2 regions of the Micromonospora craniellae genome follow, and region 2 is predicted to be linked to the other one. Evidence: predicted binding sites of a transcription regulator. Region 2 holds the regulator's gene; the other holds the start of a gene.
The links. The regulator HrcA, encoded in region 2, represses chaperone genes, less so after heat shock. The targets are predictions, from matches to a motif close to GGTTNGCACNCTCNNNNNGAGNGTGCNAACC.
Positions count from the first base shown of each region.

Region 1: a site for HrcA is predicted at 2,424-2,454, ahead of groL (chaperonin GroEL). Genes of this name have one in related genera too.

Region 1 covers NZ_CP061725.1:3,955,013-3,962,578, reverse strand. The annotation lists gene ID554_RS17825 (S8 family serine peptidase) at 1-62, shown strand, start outside; gene ID554_RS32465 (hypothetical protein) at 115-249, shown strand; gene ID554_RS17820 (hypothetical protein) at 309-551, shown strand; gene groL (chaperonin GroEL) at 605-2,227, opposite strand; gene ID554_RS17810 (hypothetical protein) at 2,502-3,512, opposite strand; gene ID554_RS17805 (cold-shock protein) at 3,904-4,104, opposite strand; gene ID554_RS17800 (GNAT family N-acetyltransferase) at 4,316-4,846, shown strand; gene paaN (phenylacetic acid degradation protein PaaN) at 4,955-6,628, opposite strand; gene ID554_RS17790 (GNAT family N-acetyltransferase) at 6,681-7,566, opposite strand, start outside.
Region 2 covers NZ_CP061725.1:4,843,242-4,850,807, forward strand. The annotation lists gene ID554_RS22040 (enoyl-CoA hydratase-related protein) at 1-497, opposite strand, end outside; gene hemW (radical SAM family heme chaperone HemW) at 518-1,738, shown strand; gene ID554_RS22050 (DUF4870 domain-containing protein) at 1,754-2,371, opposite strand; gene hrcA (heat-inducible transcriptional repressor HrcA) at 2,582-3,604, shown strand; gene dnaJ (molecular chaperone DnaJ) at 3,678-4,823, shown strand; gene ID554_RS22065 (16S rRNA (uracil(1498)-N(3))-methyltransferase) at 4,825-5,559, shown strand; partial or broken gene ID554_RS33175 (SDR family oxidoreductase) at 5,571-5,816, opposite strand; gene ID554_RS22075 (histidine triad nucleotide-binding protein) at 6,113-6,475, shown strand; gene ID554_RS22080 (serine hydrolase domain-containing protein) at 6,505-7,566, shown strand, end outside.

The DNA.
Region 1 (7,566 bases), 890 kb from region 2:
CGAACGTGGCCGGCGCCGGGCTGGTCGACGCGTACGCGGCCGTCGAGACCGCCCGCGGCTGAGGCCGGATCGCGGCCTGACACCGGACACGAATGTGATCTAGGGTCGGCAGCCATGGACGGGACCCCGATCGTCGAGTTGACCGTCGAGCGGGCCGCCGAGGTGGTGCACCTCTGCCGACGGGCGCTCGACCTGCCGGAGGAACGCTCGACGCCCCGAACGGGGCAACCGGCGCATAGCCTCCGATAGCACCGTTCGCCCACCCCGGCCATCGACGCCCCCTACCGTTTTGCGTAGAGGAGGCAGCCATGACCACGGATGACGAGCAGATCCGGGACACCCTGCCGGTGCACTGGGTCGCGGTTCCCGAACTCCCGGCCCAACTGCCGACCGATCGGCTCGACTACGGCGACGCCGAGCAGTTGGCGGAGATGAGCGGGGCGGCCGAACCACCCGAGGAGCCGCTCATCCTGGTCGACGAGCCGGCTCTGCACCGCCCACCGTACGACCGGACGCAGCAGCGGCGCGACGAGCGGCCGCTGCCGACATAGGAAAAGGGCGGACCGCTGACGCGGCCCGCCCTTTCCGGCGTGTGGTGCTGGACTCAGAAGTCCATGTCTCCGCCACCCGGACCAGCCGGGGCGGCCGGGGCCTTCTCCGGCTTGTCCGCCACGACGGCCTCGGTGGTGAGGAACAGCGCGGCGATCGACGCGGCGTTCTGCAGCGCCGAACGGGTCACCTTGGCCGGGTCGATGATGCCCGCGGCCAGCAGGTCCACGTACTCACCGGACGCGGCGTTGAGGCCGTGGCCGGCGTCGAGGTTGCGGACGCGCTCGACGACGACGCCACCCTCCAGGCCGGCGTTGACGGCGATCTGCCGCAGCGGGGCGTCCAGCGCGATCTTGACGATCTGCGCGCCGGTCGCCTCGTCGCCGGCCAGGTCCAGCTTGTCGAAGGCGGTCTTGCCGGCCTGCACCAGCGCGACACCACCACCCGGGACGATGCCCTCCTCGACGGCGGCCTTGGCGTTGCGCACGGCGTCCTCGATGCGGTGCTTGCGCTCCTTGAGCTCGACCTCGGTGGCCGCGCCGACCTTGATCACCGCAACACCGCCAGCCAGCTTGGCCAGCCGCTCCTGCAGCTTCTCCCGGTCGTAGTCGGAGTCGCTCTTGTCGATCTCGGCCCGGATCTGGTTCACCCGGCCCTGGATCTGCTCGGCGTCACCGGCACCGTCGACGATGGTGGTCTCGTCCTTGGTCACCACGACCTTGCGGGCGCGGCCCAGCATGTCGAGACCGGCGGCGTCCAGCTTGAGGCCGACCTCCTCGCTGATGACCTGGCCACCGGTGAGGATGGCGATGTCGGTCAGCATGGCCTTGCGGCGGTCACCGAAGCCCGGCGCCTTGACGGCGACCGACTTGAAGGTGCCCCGGACCTTGTTGACCACCAGGGTGGCCAGGGCCTCGCCCTCCAGGTCCTCGGCGATGATCAGCAGCGGCTTGCCGCCCTGCATGACCTTCTCCAGGATCGGGAGCAGGTCCTTGACCGACGAGATCTTGCTGTTGGCGATCAGGATGTACGGGTCGTCGAAGACGGCCTCCATACGCTCCGGGTCGGTCATGAAGTAGGCCGAGATGTAGCCCTTGTCGAAGCGCATGCCCTCGGTGAGCTCCAGCTCCAGCCCGAAGGTGTTGCTCTCCTCGACGGTGATGACGCCTTCCTTGCCCACCTTGTCCATCGCCTCGGCGATGATCTCACCGACGGTGTTGTCACCGGCGGAGATGGAGGCGGTGGAGGCGATCTGCTCCTTGGTCTCGACGTCCTTGGCGAGCTTCAGCAGCTCCTCCGAGACGCTGGCCACGGCCGACTCGATGCCCCGCTTGAGGGCCATCGGGTTGGCGCCGGCGGCCACGTTGCGCAGACCCTCGCGAACGAGAGCCTGGGCCAGGACGGTCGCCGTCGTCGTGCCGTCACCGGCCACGTCGTCGGTCTTCTTGGCGACCTCCTTGACCAGCTCGGCGCCGATCTTCTCGTACGGGTCCTCGAGCTCGATCTCCTTGGCGATGCTCACACCATCGTTGGTGATGGTGGGGGCACCCCACTTCTTCTCGAGCACGACGTTGCGGCCCTTGGGGCCGAGGGTCACCTTCACGGCGTCGGCGAGCTGGTTCATGCCCCGCTCGAGGCCGCGGCGAGCCTCTTCGTCGAACGCGATCATCTTGGCCATACGGCGTTGTCCTCCTGGACACTCACGGACCAGCCGGGGTGGTGCCCCGGACGGGCCGTCTGGTGTACGCACCTTGGGACGTCGCCACCTGGCGACGGCGACGTCTCCTCGGCCGGGCCGGATAGCCCGCGACGACCGGCCACTGCCCCGCCCGGGGTCGTCCCCCGAGTGCGGCGGTGGCCCCACCGTCCCGACCAACTGGCACTCACGCCATGCGAGTGCCAATGACTTGTTTAGCACTCTGCCTTGCCGAGTGCAAGCACGACCGCCGGGGTCAGCCGAGTTCGTGAGCCAGTTGGGCGTCGTTCACCGGCCCCTCGTGCGCCCGCTGCTCGGCGTACGTGACGACCAGCCCGACCAACTGGGCGACGTGGACCGGCAGGGTCAGCAGCGCCGCCATCGCCGTCACCACGAACGTGCCGGCCGTCGCCGCCCGGGTGTCCATCGGAGTGGTGCCCATCGGCAGCAGCGCCGCCTGCTCGATCAGGGCCACGACCAGCGATACGCCGAGCACTGCGCCGATCACCATCGCCAACCGACCGAGCAGCAGGCCCAACCGCTGCCGCAGCATCTGGTGCGAACGGACGATCGGGTTCTCCCGCTCGAACAGGTAGACCGGGCCGACCATCGCCAGCGCGAACACCGCGTAGATACCGGGCAGGAAGCAGAGGCAGAGCCCGAACAGCACGATCATCCCGGCGAGCAGGGTCCAGCCCCAGAGCCCGAACGCCCGTCGCAGCCCGTAGCGCAGGGCCGTGCCGAGGTCGACCGGCGCACCGGCCGCCTGCCGCGCGATCACCCAGGTGCCGGCAGCCCAACCGACGCACTGCACCAGGCTGGCGATCAGACCCATCCCGAACAGGCCGCCCACCCACAGGAAGGCATCGGCCCAGAACCCGGCGGGCAGCACGGCGCTGTCGCTGGTGAGCTGTTCCTCCCACCGCGCGGAGGGGTCGATCGCAAGCGACAGCACCGCCACCGCCACCGACGGCAGCACCTGGGTGATCAGGGCGATCGGCAGCAGCATCGACCAGCCCCGGCGGACCGCGCCGACGCAGCGCGCGTACCAGCCACCCACACCGGCACCGGGCGGATTGACCAACGGGCTGGCGGGGTCGAGGCCATATCCCGGGGGCGGGTACCCACCGTAGGACGACGTCGGATAGGGCTGACCGGGATAGGGCAACGGCCCGGCCGCCTGCGCCGGATACGGCTGCCCGGGATAGGGCTGCCCGGGATAGGGCTGCCCGGGATAGGGCGTCGCGGCGCCCGGCTGGCCAAGCACGCCGGATTCGGGAGCACCGCCCCACGGTTGGGCGCTGGCCGCCCCCGCGCCATGGGCCGGAGCACCGGCATCGCTCGGAACGCCGGGCACCGCCGGTGCACCGGACGGCTCACCGGCACCTGACGACGGGACCGAGGCCATGGGGTCGGCAGGTGGCGGCTCAGGCTCGTTCGCGGGCCGGTTCGGCTCGTTCGCGGGCGAGGGCCGGCCCGGCTCGTCGGAGGACGAGGACGGACCCGCCGGAGGCGGCTGGTCGGACATGAGCACTCCTCAGCGATGGCTGGATCGGCCCATGATCTTCCCTGGTCGGCCCACGTACCGCAGCCCTGCCCCCGCCACGGTCCCGTAACCCCGTCCGACGATCAGCCGGCGAGGTGGCCGCGGCGTGTGCTCAGATGACGCGTACCCGCTCGGCTTGAGGGCCCTTCTGACCTTGGGCGATCTCGAACTCCACCCGCTGGCCGTCGTCCAGCGCCTTGTAGCCGTCCATCTCGATCGCGGAGAAGTGGACGAAGACGTCCTGCCCGCCGTCGACGGCGATGAAGCCATAGCCTTTTTCGGCGTTGAACCACTTCACGGTGCCCTGTGCCACGGTGTTGTCCTCACTCTGCGCGGCGTACCACTACCCCGGGCACCGGCACGCCGAGCACCCGGAGACCACCGGCTTTCAGCGATCCGCGACGACCCCGAAAACGGTGACCGAAATCGCACGGTACACGAGGCGTGACGGCGGCGCACGACCACAAATCGGGCATATTCCGACTGGCGGCATCGCCGAACGTCATTGTGGTAAGCATGCCGACATGGCGAGCACCATCGACGGGACCGGCACGCTGCGGGCGGCCGTCCGCCGGGTCGAGCGGACGGACGCCGCCCGGGCGCGGGCCCTACGTCTGGAGATGCTCGCCGACGCTCCGCTGGCCTTCCTGGAGACGATCGCGGAGGCCGCCGCCCGCCCGCACGCCGAGTACGCCGCCCGGATCGCCCAGGTCTCGGCCGGCACGCACACCGCCCAGTTCGTGGCGGATCCCGGCGGTCGACTGGTCGGGCACGCGGGCGGTGTCGCCCACCCCACGGAACTCGCGGTCACCGTGGTCTACGCGGTCTACGTCACCCCGGCCTGGCGCGGCACCGGCCTGCTCGCAGACCTGGTCGACGCGGTGGGCGCCTGGTCCCGCGACTGCGGGCGGCGGGAGCTGATGCTCGAAGTGGTGGTGGGCAACGACCGCGCCTACCGGGCCTACCAGCGGATCGGCTTCGTCGACACCGGTGTACGGGTTCCGCACCCGACCGTCCCCGCCCTCCGCGAACTCCAGATGCGTCGCTGCGCATAGTCGCTCTGGTGACTCATTAGGGTTCCGGGGCAGCCCGACCCACGCAGGGATCACGCCTGACCGCCCGGAGCGGGTCGGGCTGCCCGGAAACCCTCCACCGTGAGAAACCTAGGCGTGCCGCCGACTCTGCACGATGCGGAAGCGGTTGGCGACGTAAGCTCCGTCGGTGAGCGCCGAGTTGGCCGCCGCGTTCGCCCCGCTGCCGTGGAAGTCGGAGAACGCCGCCGACTGGTTCACGAAGACCCCGCCGGTGAGGTTGCCGGACAGGTGCACCCCGACCTCGATCGCGGCGCTCTCGGCAGCGGCCAGCACCGCCTCGTCGCTGGAGTAGACGGCCGCGGTCAGCGCGCCCTTCTCCCCCACGGTCGCGCGGAGGATGTCCAGGCTGTGCGCGGTGGAGTCGGTGGCGATGGCGAAGGAGATGGGCCCGAACCACTCCCGCGAGTAGGTCGCGGTGTCGCTCGCGTCCAGCTTGACGACGGTGGGCGTACGGACCACCGCGTCCGGGAACGACGGGTGCGTGACGGTACGCGACTCCAGCACCGGCGTACCGACCTTGGTGACCTCGTCGAGGCGGTCCAGGACACCGTCGTTGACGATGGTGCCGGTCAGCTCGACCCCGCGCGCCGGGTCGGCGGTGAGCTTGCCGACGGCGGCGGCGATCCCGGCGGCCACCTCGTCGAAGCTTCTGTGTCCCTGGTCGGTGTCGATGCCGTCCCGGGGGATGAAGATGTTCTGCGAGGTGGTGCACATCTGGCCGCTGTAGAGCGTCAGGGTGAAGCCGAGGTTGCGGCACATGCCGGCGAAGTCGTCGGTGGAGTCGACCACGACCGTGTTGAGTCCGGCCTTCTCGGTGTAGACCGCCGCCTGGCGGGCGTTGGCCTCCAGCCAGTCGCCGTACTCCGTGGAACCGGTGAAGTCCACGATCTTGACGGCCGGGTGCAGGGCCAGGGTCGAGGCCAGCTTCTCGCCGGGCGCCTCCGGGGCCAGCAGGACCAGGTTCGGGTCGAAACCGGCCTCGGCGAGTACCTCCCGGGCGTAGCGCACCGTCACGGCCAGCGGGAGTACGGCGCGCGGGTGCGGCTTGACCACCACCGGGTTGCCGGTGACCAGCGAGGCGAACAGGCCCGGGTAGGAGTTCCAGGTCGGGAACGTGTTGCAGCCGATGACCAGGGCGACGCCTCGCGGCACGACGTGGAACGTCTTGGTCATCCGCAGCGGGTCGCCCTTGCCGGCGGCCTTCTCCCAGGCGGCGGTCCCCGGGTGCCGGGTCATCTCCGCGTACGCGTAGGCGACGGCCTCCAGCGCCCGGTCGAGCGCGTGCGCGCCACCGGCCTGGAAGGCCATCACGAACGCCTGTCCGCTGGTGAACTGCACCGCGTTGGCCAGTTCGAAAACGTGCTTGTGCAGCCGGTCGAGGATCTCCAGGCAGACCCCGACCCGCGCCTGCGGACCGGCGTCACGCCACGCGGGCAGAGCGGCGGTCGCGGCGGCGACGAGCTGGTCGGCGGTGGCGTGCGGATAGCGGACGTCCAGCGTCACCCCGAACGGGCTGGTCTCGGTGGCAACCCGGTCGCCGTCGCCCGGCTGGTCGAGCGGGAAGTCTCCGCCCAGATACGCCTCGAAGGCGGCCTTGCCGTCGGCGGCGGCGGTCTCGCCGTACACCCGGGGGCTGGGTGACTCCGGATAGGCGGACCAGTACCCGCGCTCCGTGATGGCGGTCAGCGCGCGGTCGAGGGTGTCGCGGTGCCTGTCGTACAGGGGGTGCGGGGTCTCCGTCATGCCCGCCATCATGCAACAGGAAGCCCCGCGATCAGTAGGGGCGTGTCACACCTCAGACGTCGAGCTGCCAGTTGCTCCAGCGGTCCATCACCCGGAAACCGATCTGCTCATTGATCGAGATCATGTGGCCGTTGCGGTCCGCGTTGAAGGTGTCGATCACCTGGACGGCCGGTTCGTGGTCGAGCAGGTGACGAAGATTCTCGATCTTCACGAGCAGGCCGAGGCGGTGCCCACGGTGTTCGGGGTCGACGATGGTGATCTGCTGGAAGGCGTGCCAGTCGGCGGTCGGTGACATGTCGAGCAGGGTCCAGGCGACCAGTCGGCCGGACTCCCGGTGCCGTACGCCCGCGTGGTAGCGCCGCTTGCCGCGCGCCTGGAGCGCCCGCTCGGTGCCGCGCACCCGATCCGCGTCGACCTGCTCGGGTTCCCACGCCAGGTCGCCCATGGGCGCGTCGGCCAGCAGCCGCCCATCCAGGTACGCCACGTCGGCGATCAGATCGTCCGGCGTGTTCCCGCGCCAGAACAGCACCTCGTAGTCGGTGGCCCGGGACCGGGCATCGGCCAGCAACGTGTCCAGGGCGGCCTGGTCCAGCTCGGCGAGGTGCAGTCGCCGCCGAACGTCGACCAGGGCGTCGACCGCGCCGACGGTGGCGGCGAAATGGGTGGCCGGGGCGGGCCGGTCGGGCTCGCCGCGCAGGTGCGCCCGGCTCGTCGCGCTGACCCGTCTCCGGCCGCGCTCGCGCAGCACGCGCAGGCCGCGTTCGAACAGCGCCCGACCGACTCCCTGGCGGCGGCGGTCCGGATGGACGACGAGCTCGGCCGAGGCGTTCTCGGTGTTGTCGAGCTTCGGCAGGTCGAGCAGCAGGTAGCCGGCGGGGGTGCCGTCGACGTGGGCCAGCAGGGCGAGGGTCTCGGTGCCTGGCATCGGCTGGTGGAAC
Region 2 (7,566 bases):
GTGTCGCCGGTCAGGTACAACGCGGCGGCGGCCCGAGGAAGCAGCCGGGGCAGCACCGTCGCCGAGATCACCGCCGGGATCACCCCGATCCGTACCTCGGTGAAGGCGAACGTGGCCTCCGCCGCGCAGACCGCCAGGTCGGCCGCGGCGATCAGGCCCAGGCCGCCGGCCCGCGCGGGACCGGCCACCCGCGCCAACACCGGCTTCGGGCACTCCCGGACCGCCGCGAGCACGTCACCCAGCATCCCGGCGGGCACCGTCCCGCTGGCGTACGCCGCCGCCGTCTCCTTCAGGTCCGCCCCGGAACAGAAGACCGGGCCGGTGTGGTCCAGCACGATCACCCGGACCGTGTCGTCGTCGACCGCGGCGGCCAGCCCGGCCAACAGTTCGGTCATCAACGGCGTGGAGAGCGCGTTGCGGTTGTGTGGGCTGTCCAGGGTGAGGGTGGTCACCCCGCGGGCCGTGGCGACCTGCACGAGCGCGTCGGGAGAGGTCATGTGAGGGCACACTAGTGGCCATGCCCGGCCTCCTTCCAGCAGGCGAACCCGTACCCACCGACGGATCGCTGCCCGCGTCCGCCCGCGCCCGCGTCGGGCACCGGGGCTTCGGGGTGTACGTGCACGTGCCCTTCTGCGCCAGCCGCTGCGGCTACTGCGACTTCAACACGTACACCGCCGAGGAACTGGGCGGCGCGAGCCGGGAGGGGTACGCCGACACGGTGCTCGCCGAGCTGGCCCTCGCCGCGCGGGTGCTGGGCGAGACGCCGCCGGGCCGGGTGGAGACCGTCTTCGTCGGCGGCGGCACCCCCACCCTGCTGCCCGCCGACGATCTGGCCCGCATCCTCGACGCGATCGACCGCACCTGGGGGCTGGACGCCGACGCCGAGGTGACCACCGAGGCCAACCCGGAGTCGGTCGACCCGGTCTCGCTCAAGGAACTGCGGGCGGCCGGCTACACCCGGATCTCGCTCGGCATGCAGTCGGCCACGCCCGGGGTGCTCGCCGTGCTCGACCGCAAGCACCGGGCCGGTCGCGCACCGGCCGCCGCACTGGAGGCGCGCGACGCCGGGTTCGCGCACGTCAACCTGGACCTGATCTACGGGACGCCGGGGGAGCGGGCGGAGGACTTCGCCGAGTCGCTGGCCCAGGTGGTGGCGGCGGGCGTCGACCACGTCAGCGCGTACGCCCTGATCGTCGAGGCCGGCACCCGGTTGGCCGCGCGGATGCGTCGCGGCGAGCTGCCGTACCCGGACGACGACGTCGCCGCGGAGCGTTACCTGGCCGCCGAGGCTGCCCTCGACGCCGCCGGTTTCTCCTGGTACGAGGTGTCCAACTGGGCGCGGACGCCGGCCGCCCGGTGCCGGCACAACCTGCTCTACTGGACCGGCGGCGACTGGTGGGGCCTCGGCCCCGGCGCGCACAGTCACATCGGTGGTGTGCGCTGGTGGAACGTCAAGCACCCCCGCGAGTACGCCGGCCGGCTGGCCGCCGGTGAGTCTCCCGGGCTGGCCCGGGAGGTGCTCACCGGCGGCGAGGCACACATGGAGGACGTCATGCTGCGGCTACGGCTCGCGTCCGGGCTGCCGCTGGACGTCCTCGACGACGCCGGTCGCGCGGCCGCCGCGCGGGCGGTGGGGCAGGGCCTGCTCGCCGCGTCCGCCCACGCGGCCGGCCACGCCGTCCTGACGGTGCGTGGCCGGCTGCTTGCCGACGCCGTGGTGCGGGACCTGCTGCCCTGACCGGCGTCCCCGAGGTCAGCGCTTCACGAAGGAGTAGGTCATCGGGTAGCGGTAGAGGGCGCCCTCGTTGGCCTTGACCCCGGCGATGATGCCGAAGATCACCGGCACGATCCAGACCAGGAACGGCACGAAGAACAGCAGCCCGCAGGTGATCGCGGTGAGCACCCAGCTGAGCAACCCGGCGATGGCCCAGGTGATCTGGAAGTTCAGGGCGGCCACCGCGTGGGCCCGGACCACCGGGCTCTGCTGCCCGCGCGTCATCATCGCGATCAGCGGCGCCACCCAGCCGAGCAGACCACCACCCACGAACACCCCGAGCGGGCCGCCGAAGTGGGCGATCAGGGTCCAGGTCTTGTCCTCGTTGTTGGCGTAGCCGCCACCCGGAGGGCCGTATCCGCCCGTCGGGTACCCGACACCGGGCTCCCCGCCAGGCGGGGGATAGCCGCCGGGGGGCGGGTAGCCACCGGGCGGGGGGTAGTCACCCGGAGTGCCGTAGCCGCCGGGCGGCGGGGGCTGGTCGCCGGCGGGAGGCGGATAGCCCCCGGGCGGGGGATAGCCGGGCTGGCCCGACGAGCCCGACAGTGGAGTCGTGGGTTCGTCGCCGGACCCTGGAGGACGAGGTGGTTCAGTCATACGAGTCACGGTAGGGGCCAGCGGCAACGGCGCACCATAGCGACACCGGCGAGTGTCAACCCGCCGATCGGCCCCCGTACACCCGGGAGGTCTTGATCATCGCGTCCACGGGAACCCCGACGTAGACTGGCACTCGCTACATTCGAGTGCCAGAGTGTTCCTCTGACACTCGGGCCGCTCCGGGCTGACCTGCGACAGGAGGTGGGAAGGATGGGTCTCGACGACCGGAAACTCGCCGTACTCCGGGCGATCGTCGAGGACTACGTCGCCACCCAGGAGCCGGTCGGCAGCAAGTCACTCGTCGAACGGCACCAACTCGGCGTGTCCCCGGCCACCGTGCGCAACGACATGGCCGTGCTGGAGGAGGAGGGCTACATCCGCCAGCCGCACACCAGCGCCGGGCGGGTGCCCACCGATCGCGGCTACCGCCTCTTCGTCGACCGGCTCAGTCGGATCAAGCCGCTCAGCCCGGCCGAACGCCGGGCGATCGAGCGGTTCCTGGTCGGCGCGGTGGACCTCGACGACGTGGTGTACCGCACCGTACGCCTGCTCGCGCAACTGACCCGCCAGGTCGCCGTGGTGCAGTATCCGAGCCTGGCCCGCTCCACGGTCCGGCACCTGGAACTCGTGCCGATCTCCACCACCCGGCTGACGCTGGTGATGATCGCCGACACCGGTCGGGTGGAACAGCGGCTGGTCGAACTGCCCGCGCCCGTCCCCGCCGACGACGTCCTCGACCTGCGCCGGCTGGTCAACGAGAAGCTGGTCGGTACCCGCCTGTCCGACACACCACCGCTGGTGCAGTCGCTCATCGACGAGTCCGCGCCGCACCTGCGCCCGGCCATGACCACCCTCTCCACCGTCCTGCTGGAGACCCTTGTCGAACGGCACGAGGAGCGGATCGCCCTGGCCGGCACCGCCAACCTGGCCCGTGGCGGCCTGCTCGACTTCCAGGGGTCGCTGCGCCCCATCCTCGAAGCGCTCGAGGAGGAGGTGGTCCTGCTCAAACTCATCGGCGAGGCCGAACCGAGCACGCTACGGGTACGCATCGGCGACGAGAACCAGATCGACAACCTACGGGCGGCATCCGTGGTCAGCACCGGTTACGGCCCGGGCGCGACCATCGTCGGGGGGATGGGCGTGCTGGGACCGACCCGGATGGACTACCCCGGAACAATCGCCACGGTGAGGGCCGTGGCACGCTACGTGGGCGAGCTGCTGGCCCAGAACTGACCAGTCAGGGCCGACGGCAGGCTGCCGCCACCGACCGGCGTAACGCGAGACGAACACGAGGACACGGAACCCAGTGGCCAGGGACTACTACGGCATTCTCGGCGTGAGCCGAGGGGCCTCCGACGACGAGATCAAGCGCGCCTACCGCAAGCTGGCGCGCCAGTTCCACCCGGACGTGAATCCGGACCCGGAGGCCCAGGAGAAGTTCAAGGACATCAACGCCGCGTACGAGGTGTTGTCCGACGACCGGAAACGGCAGATCGTCGACCTCGGTGGCGATCCGCTCGCACCGGGCGGCGGCGGTGCCGGTGGGCCGGGCGGCCCCGGCGGCGCCGGACCCTTCGTCGGCTTCCAGGACATCATGGACGCCTTCTTCGGCGGGGCCACCGGCGCCGGGCGTGGCCCGCGCCCGCGTACCCGGCCCGGGGCCGACGCGATCCTGCGGCTGGAACTGGACCTGCACGAGACCGCCTTCGGGGTCGAGGCCCCGATCACGGTCGACACCGCGGTGCTCTGCACCACCTGCACCGGGGCCGGCACGGCCGCCGGCACCCACCTGGCCACCTGCGAGGCGTGCGGCGGCCGGGGCGAGGTGCAGTCGGTGCAGCGCACCTTCCTCGGCCAGGTGGTCTCCGCCCGGCCGTGCACGGTCTGCCAGGGTTACGGCACCACCGTCCCGCACCCCTGCCCCACCTGCGCCGGTGACGGCCGGGTCCGGACCCGCCGCTCGCTGACCGTGAAGATCCCGGCCGGCGTGGAGGACGGGATGCGGATCCGTCTCGCGCAGCAGGGCGAGGTCGGCCCGGGCGGCGGCACCGCCGGTGACCTCTACGTGGAGATCCACGAGCGGCCGCACGACGTCTTCTCCCGCAAGGGCGACGACCTGCACTGCCGGGTGACGGTGCCGATGACCGCCGCCGCGCTCGGCACCCGGCTGACCATCAAGGCGCTGGACAGCGAGGAGCCGGTCGACGTCAAGCCGGGCACCCAACCGGGCAGCACGCTGCGGCTACGGGCCCGGGGCGTGCCGCACCTGCGTGGCACCGGCCGGGGCGACCTCTACGTCCACCTCGACGTCCGTACCCCGACGAAGCTCGACGCCGAGCAGGAGCGGATGCTGCGCGAGTTCGCCAAGACCCGGGGCGAGGAGGTCGCCGAGCTCAGCAAGCAGGGCGGCTTCTTCTCCCGGATGCGCGATGCCTTCAACGGCCACGCCTGAGGTGTCCGCGCCGCTCTTCCTGGTCGAGTCGCTGCCCACCGCCGACTCGACGGTGCTCGACGGGCCGGAGGGCCACCACGCCGCCACCGTGCAGCGGCTCCGGGTCGGCGAGGAACTGTTGCTCGCCGACGGTCGGGGCGGCACGGCCCAGGCCGTGGTCACCGCGGTCGGTCGGGGCACCCTCGACCTGGACATCACCGCCCGCGGGTACGTCGACGCGGCGAACCCGCGGCTGGTGGTGGTGCAGGGCATCGCCAAGGGCGACCGGGGCGAACTGGCCGTGCAGGCGATGACCGAGGCGGGCGTGGACGAGATCGTCCCCTGGGCGGCGGCCCGCTCGGTGGTGCAGTGGCGCGGTGACCGGGGCGAACGGGCCCGGGGCAAGTGGGTGGCGACCGCCCGGGAGGCGGCGAAGCAGGCCCGCCGGGCATGGCTGCCGGTGGTGGCGGGCGCCCCGGACGAGTCCGGCCCGGCGGTGGCCCGCCGGATCGCCGGTGCCGCCGCCGGCTTCGTGCTGCACGAGGAGGCGAGCGACCGGCTGACCACCGTCGGGTTGCCCGACCGTGGCGAGATCGTGCTCCTGGTCGGCCCCGAAGGCGGCATCAGTCCGGCCGAGCTGACGGCCTTCCAGGAGGCCGGCGCGCAGCCGGTCCGGCTCGGGCCGTCGGTGCTGCGTACCTCCACGGCCGGGGTGGCCGCCCTGGCCGTGCTCGCCACCCGCCTGCTGCGCTGGTGACCGCCACGGGTCATGTCGGTCGCCACGAAAGCGGGCGCGACCGTGGCCACCGCGATGCCGTACGGCGCCAGGGACACCGCCAGTGACTGGGCCGTCGCGTTGAGTCCGGCCTTGCTGGCGCCGTACGCCGGGTTGGCGGGCTCGCCCCGGAACGCGCCGCGCGACGAGACGTTGACGATGCGCCCGCCGCCCGCGCGCATGTGCTGGGCGGCGCACCAGGCGGCGTTGGCCGCACCGAGCAGGTTGGTGTCCAGGATCTCGCGCCACCGTCGCTGCCACTGCTCGTAGCTGCTCTCGAAGACCGGGTGCGGTGGGTCGGCCGGGCCGACCCCCCCCGGCGTTGTTGACGAGTACGTCGAGCCCGCCGAGCCGTCGTGCGGCCTTGTCCACCATCGCCCGTACCGCGTCGGGGTCGGCCAGGTCGGCGCGGACCACCAGGTGGCCGTCGCCGCCCTGCCATGCGCGCCATCCTCCCGCACCCGGCCCGGATGTGAGGAAGGGACCCTTCCTATGCACGAGGCGTTAGTAGGGGGCCCTTCCTTACACTGCCCCGGTGAGTACTGCTGACTGCCTGTTCTGCCGGATCGTCGCCGGGGAGATCCCGGCCACCGTGGTCCGTGAGACCCCCACCACGCTCGCCTTCCGCGACATCGACCCGAAGGCGCCGGTGCACGTCCTGGTCATCCCCAAGGAGCACTACGCCGACGTGGCCACCCTCGCCGGCGGCGACCCGGCGCTGGCCGGTGAGGTGCTGGGCACGGCCGCCGCGGTGGCCGAGGACGAGGGCCTGCTCGGGGACGGCTTCCGGCTGATGTTCAACACCGGGGCGTACGGCGGCCAGGAGGTCTTCCACGTGCACGCGCACCTGCTGGGCGGTGCGCCGCTCGGGCCGATGCTGGCCCGGAGCGTGGCGTGACCACAGCCGCCACCGGTCGGCTCGACCGGATGGTGCGGCAGGTCCAGGCGCGGGGACGGGTGCCGGCCGTGGCGGCGGCGGTGCACCGTGCCGACCGCCCGCTGTGGACGGGCGTGGTCGGCGGCACCGGCAACGACACCGCGCTGGACGCGGACACCCGGTTCCGGATCGGCTCGGTGACCAAGACGTTCACCGCCGTGCTGACCCTGCAGTGCCGCGACGACGGCCTGCTCGACCTCGACGATCCGCTGGACCGGCATCTGGACCTGCCGGCACACGGCGAGTTGACCGTGCGGCGGTTGCTGTCGCACACCGCCGGCCTGCAACGGGAGCCGTACGGCGACGTCTGGGACACGTTACGGGCACCGGACGCCGACCGGCTGGTCGCCGAGTTGGCCCGAGCGGAGCGGGTGCTGCCTTCGGGCCGCCGCTACCACTACTCGAACCTGGGGATGGCGCTGCTCGGCCGGCTCGTCGGGCAGGTGCGGGGCGGGACCTGGGTCGAGGTGCTGGCCGACCGGGTGCTCGCCCCGCTCGGGCTGACCGCGACCACGGTCGACCCGGGTCCCCGCGCGGCGACCGGCTTCCTGGTGGACGCGTACTCCGACGAGGCGCGCCCGGAGCCGCCGACCGACTTCGGCGCGGTCGGCCCCGCCGCGCAGTTGTGGAGCACCGCCGGTGACATGGCCCGCTGGGCCGCCTTCCTGGCCGACCCGGCGGCGCTGGACCCGACCGGCGCGGTGCTCGCCCCGGCCACCCTGGAGGAGATGCGCTGGCCGGTGACGGTCACCGACGAGACATCGTGGTCGGCCGGCTTCGGCCTCGGCCTGATCCTGGTGCCGCAGGGGCAGCGGGTGGTGCACGTCGGGCACGACGGCGCGATGCCCGGGTTCCTGGCCGGGGTGTACGGCCGGCGGGGCGGTGAGGGCACTCCCGCCGCGTTCGGCGCCGCCGTGCTCGGTTCCTCCGGTACCGCCGTGGAACTGCTGGATCTGCCGCACCGGCTGCTCGCCGCTTCGGTCGAGCACGACCCGGCCGACATCACGCCCTGGCGGCCGGGCGAACCGGCCCCGGAACATCTGCGCGGCCTG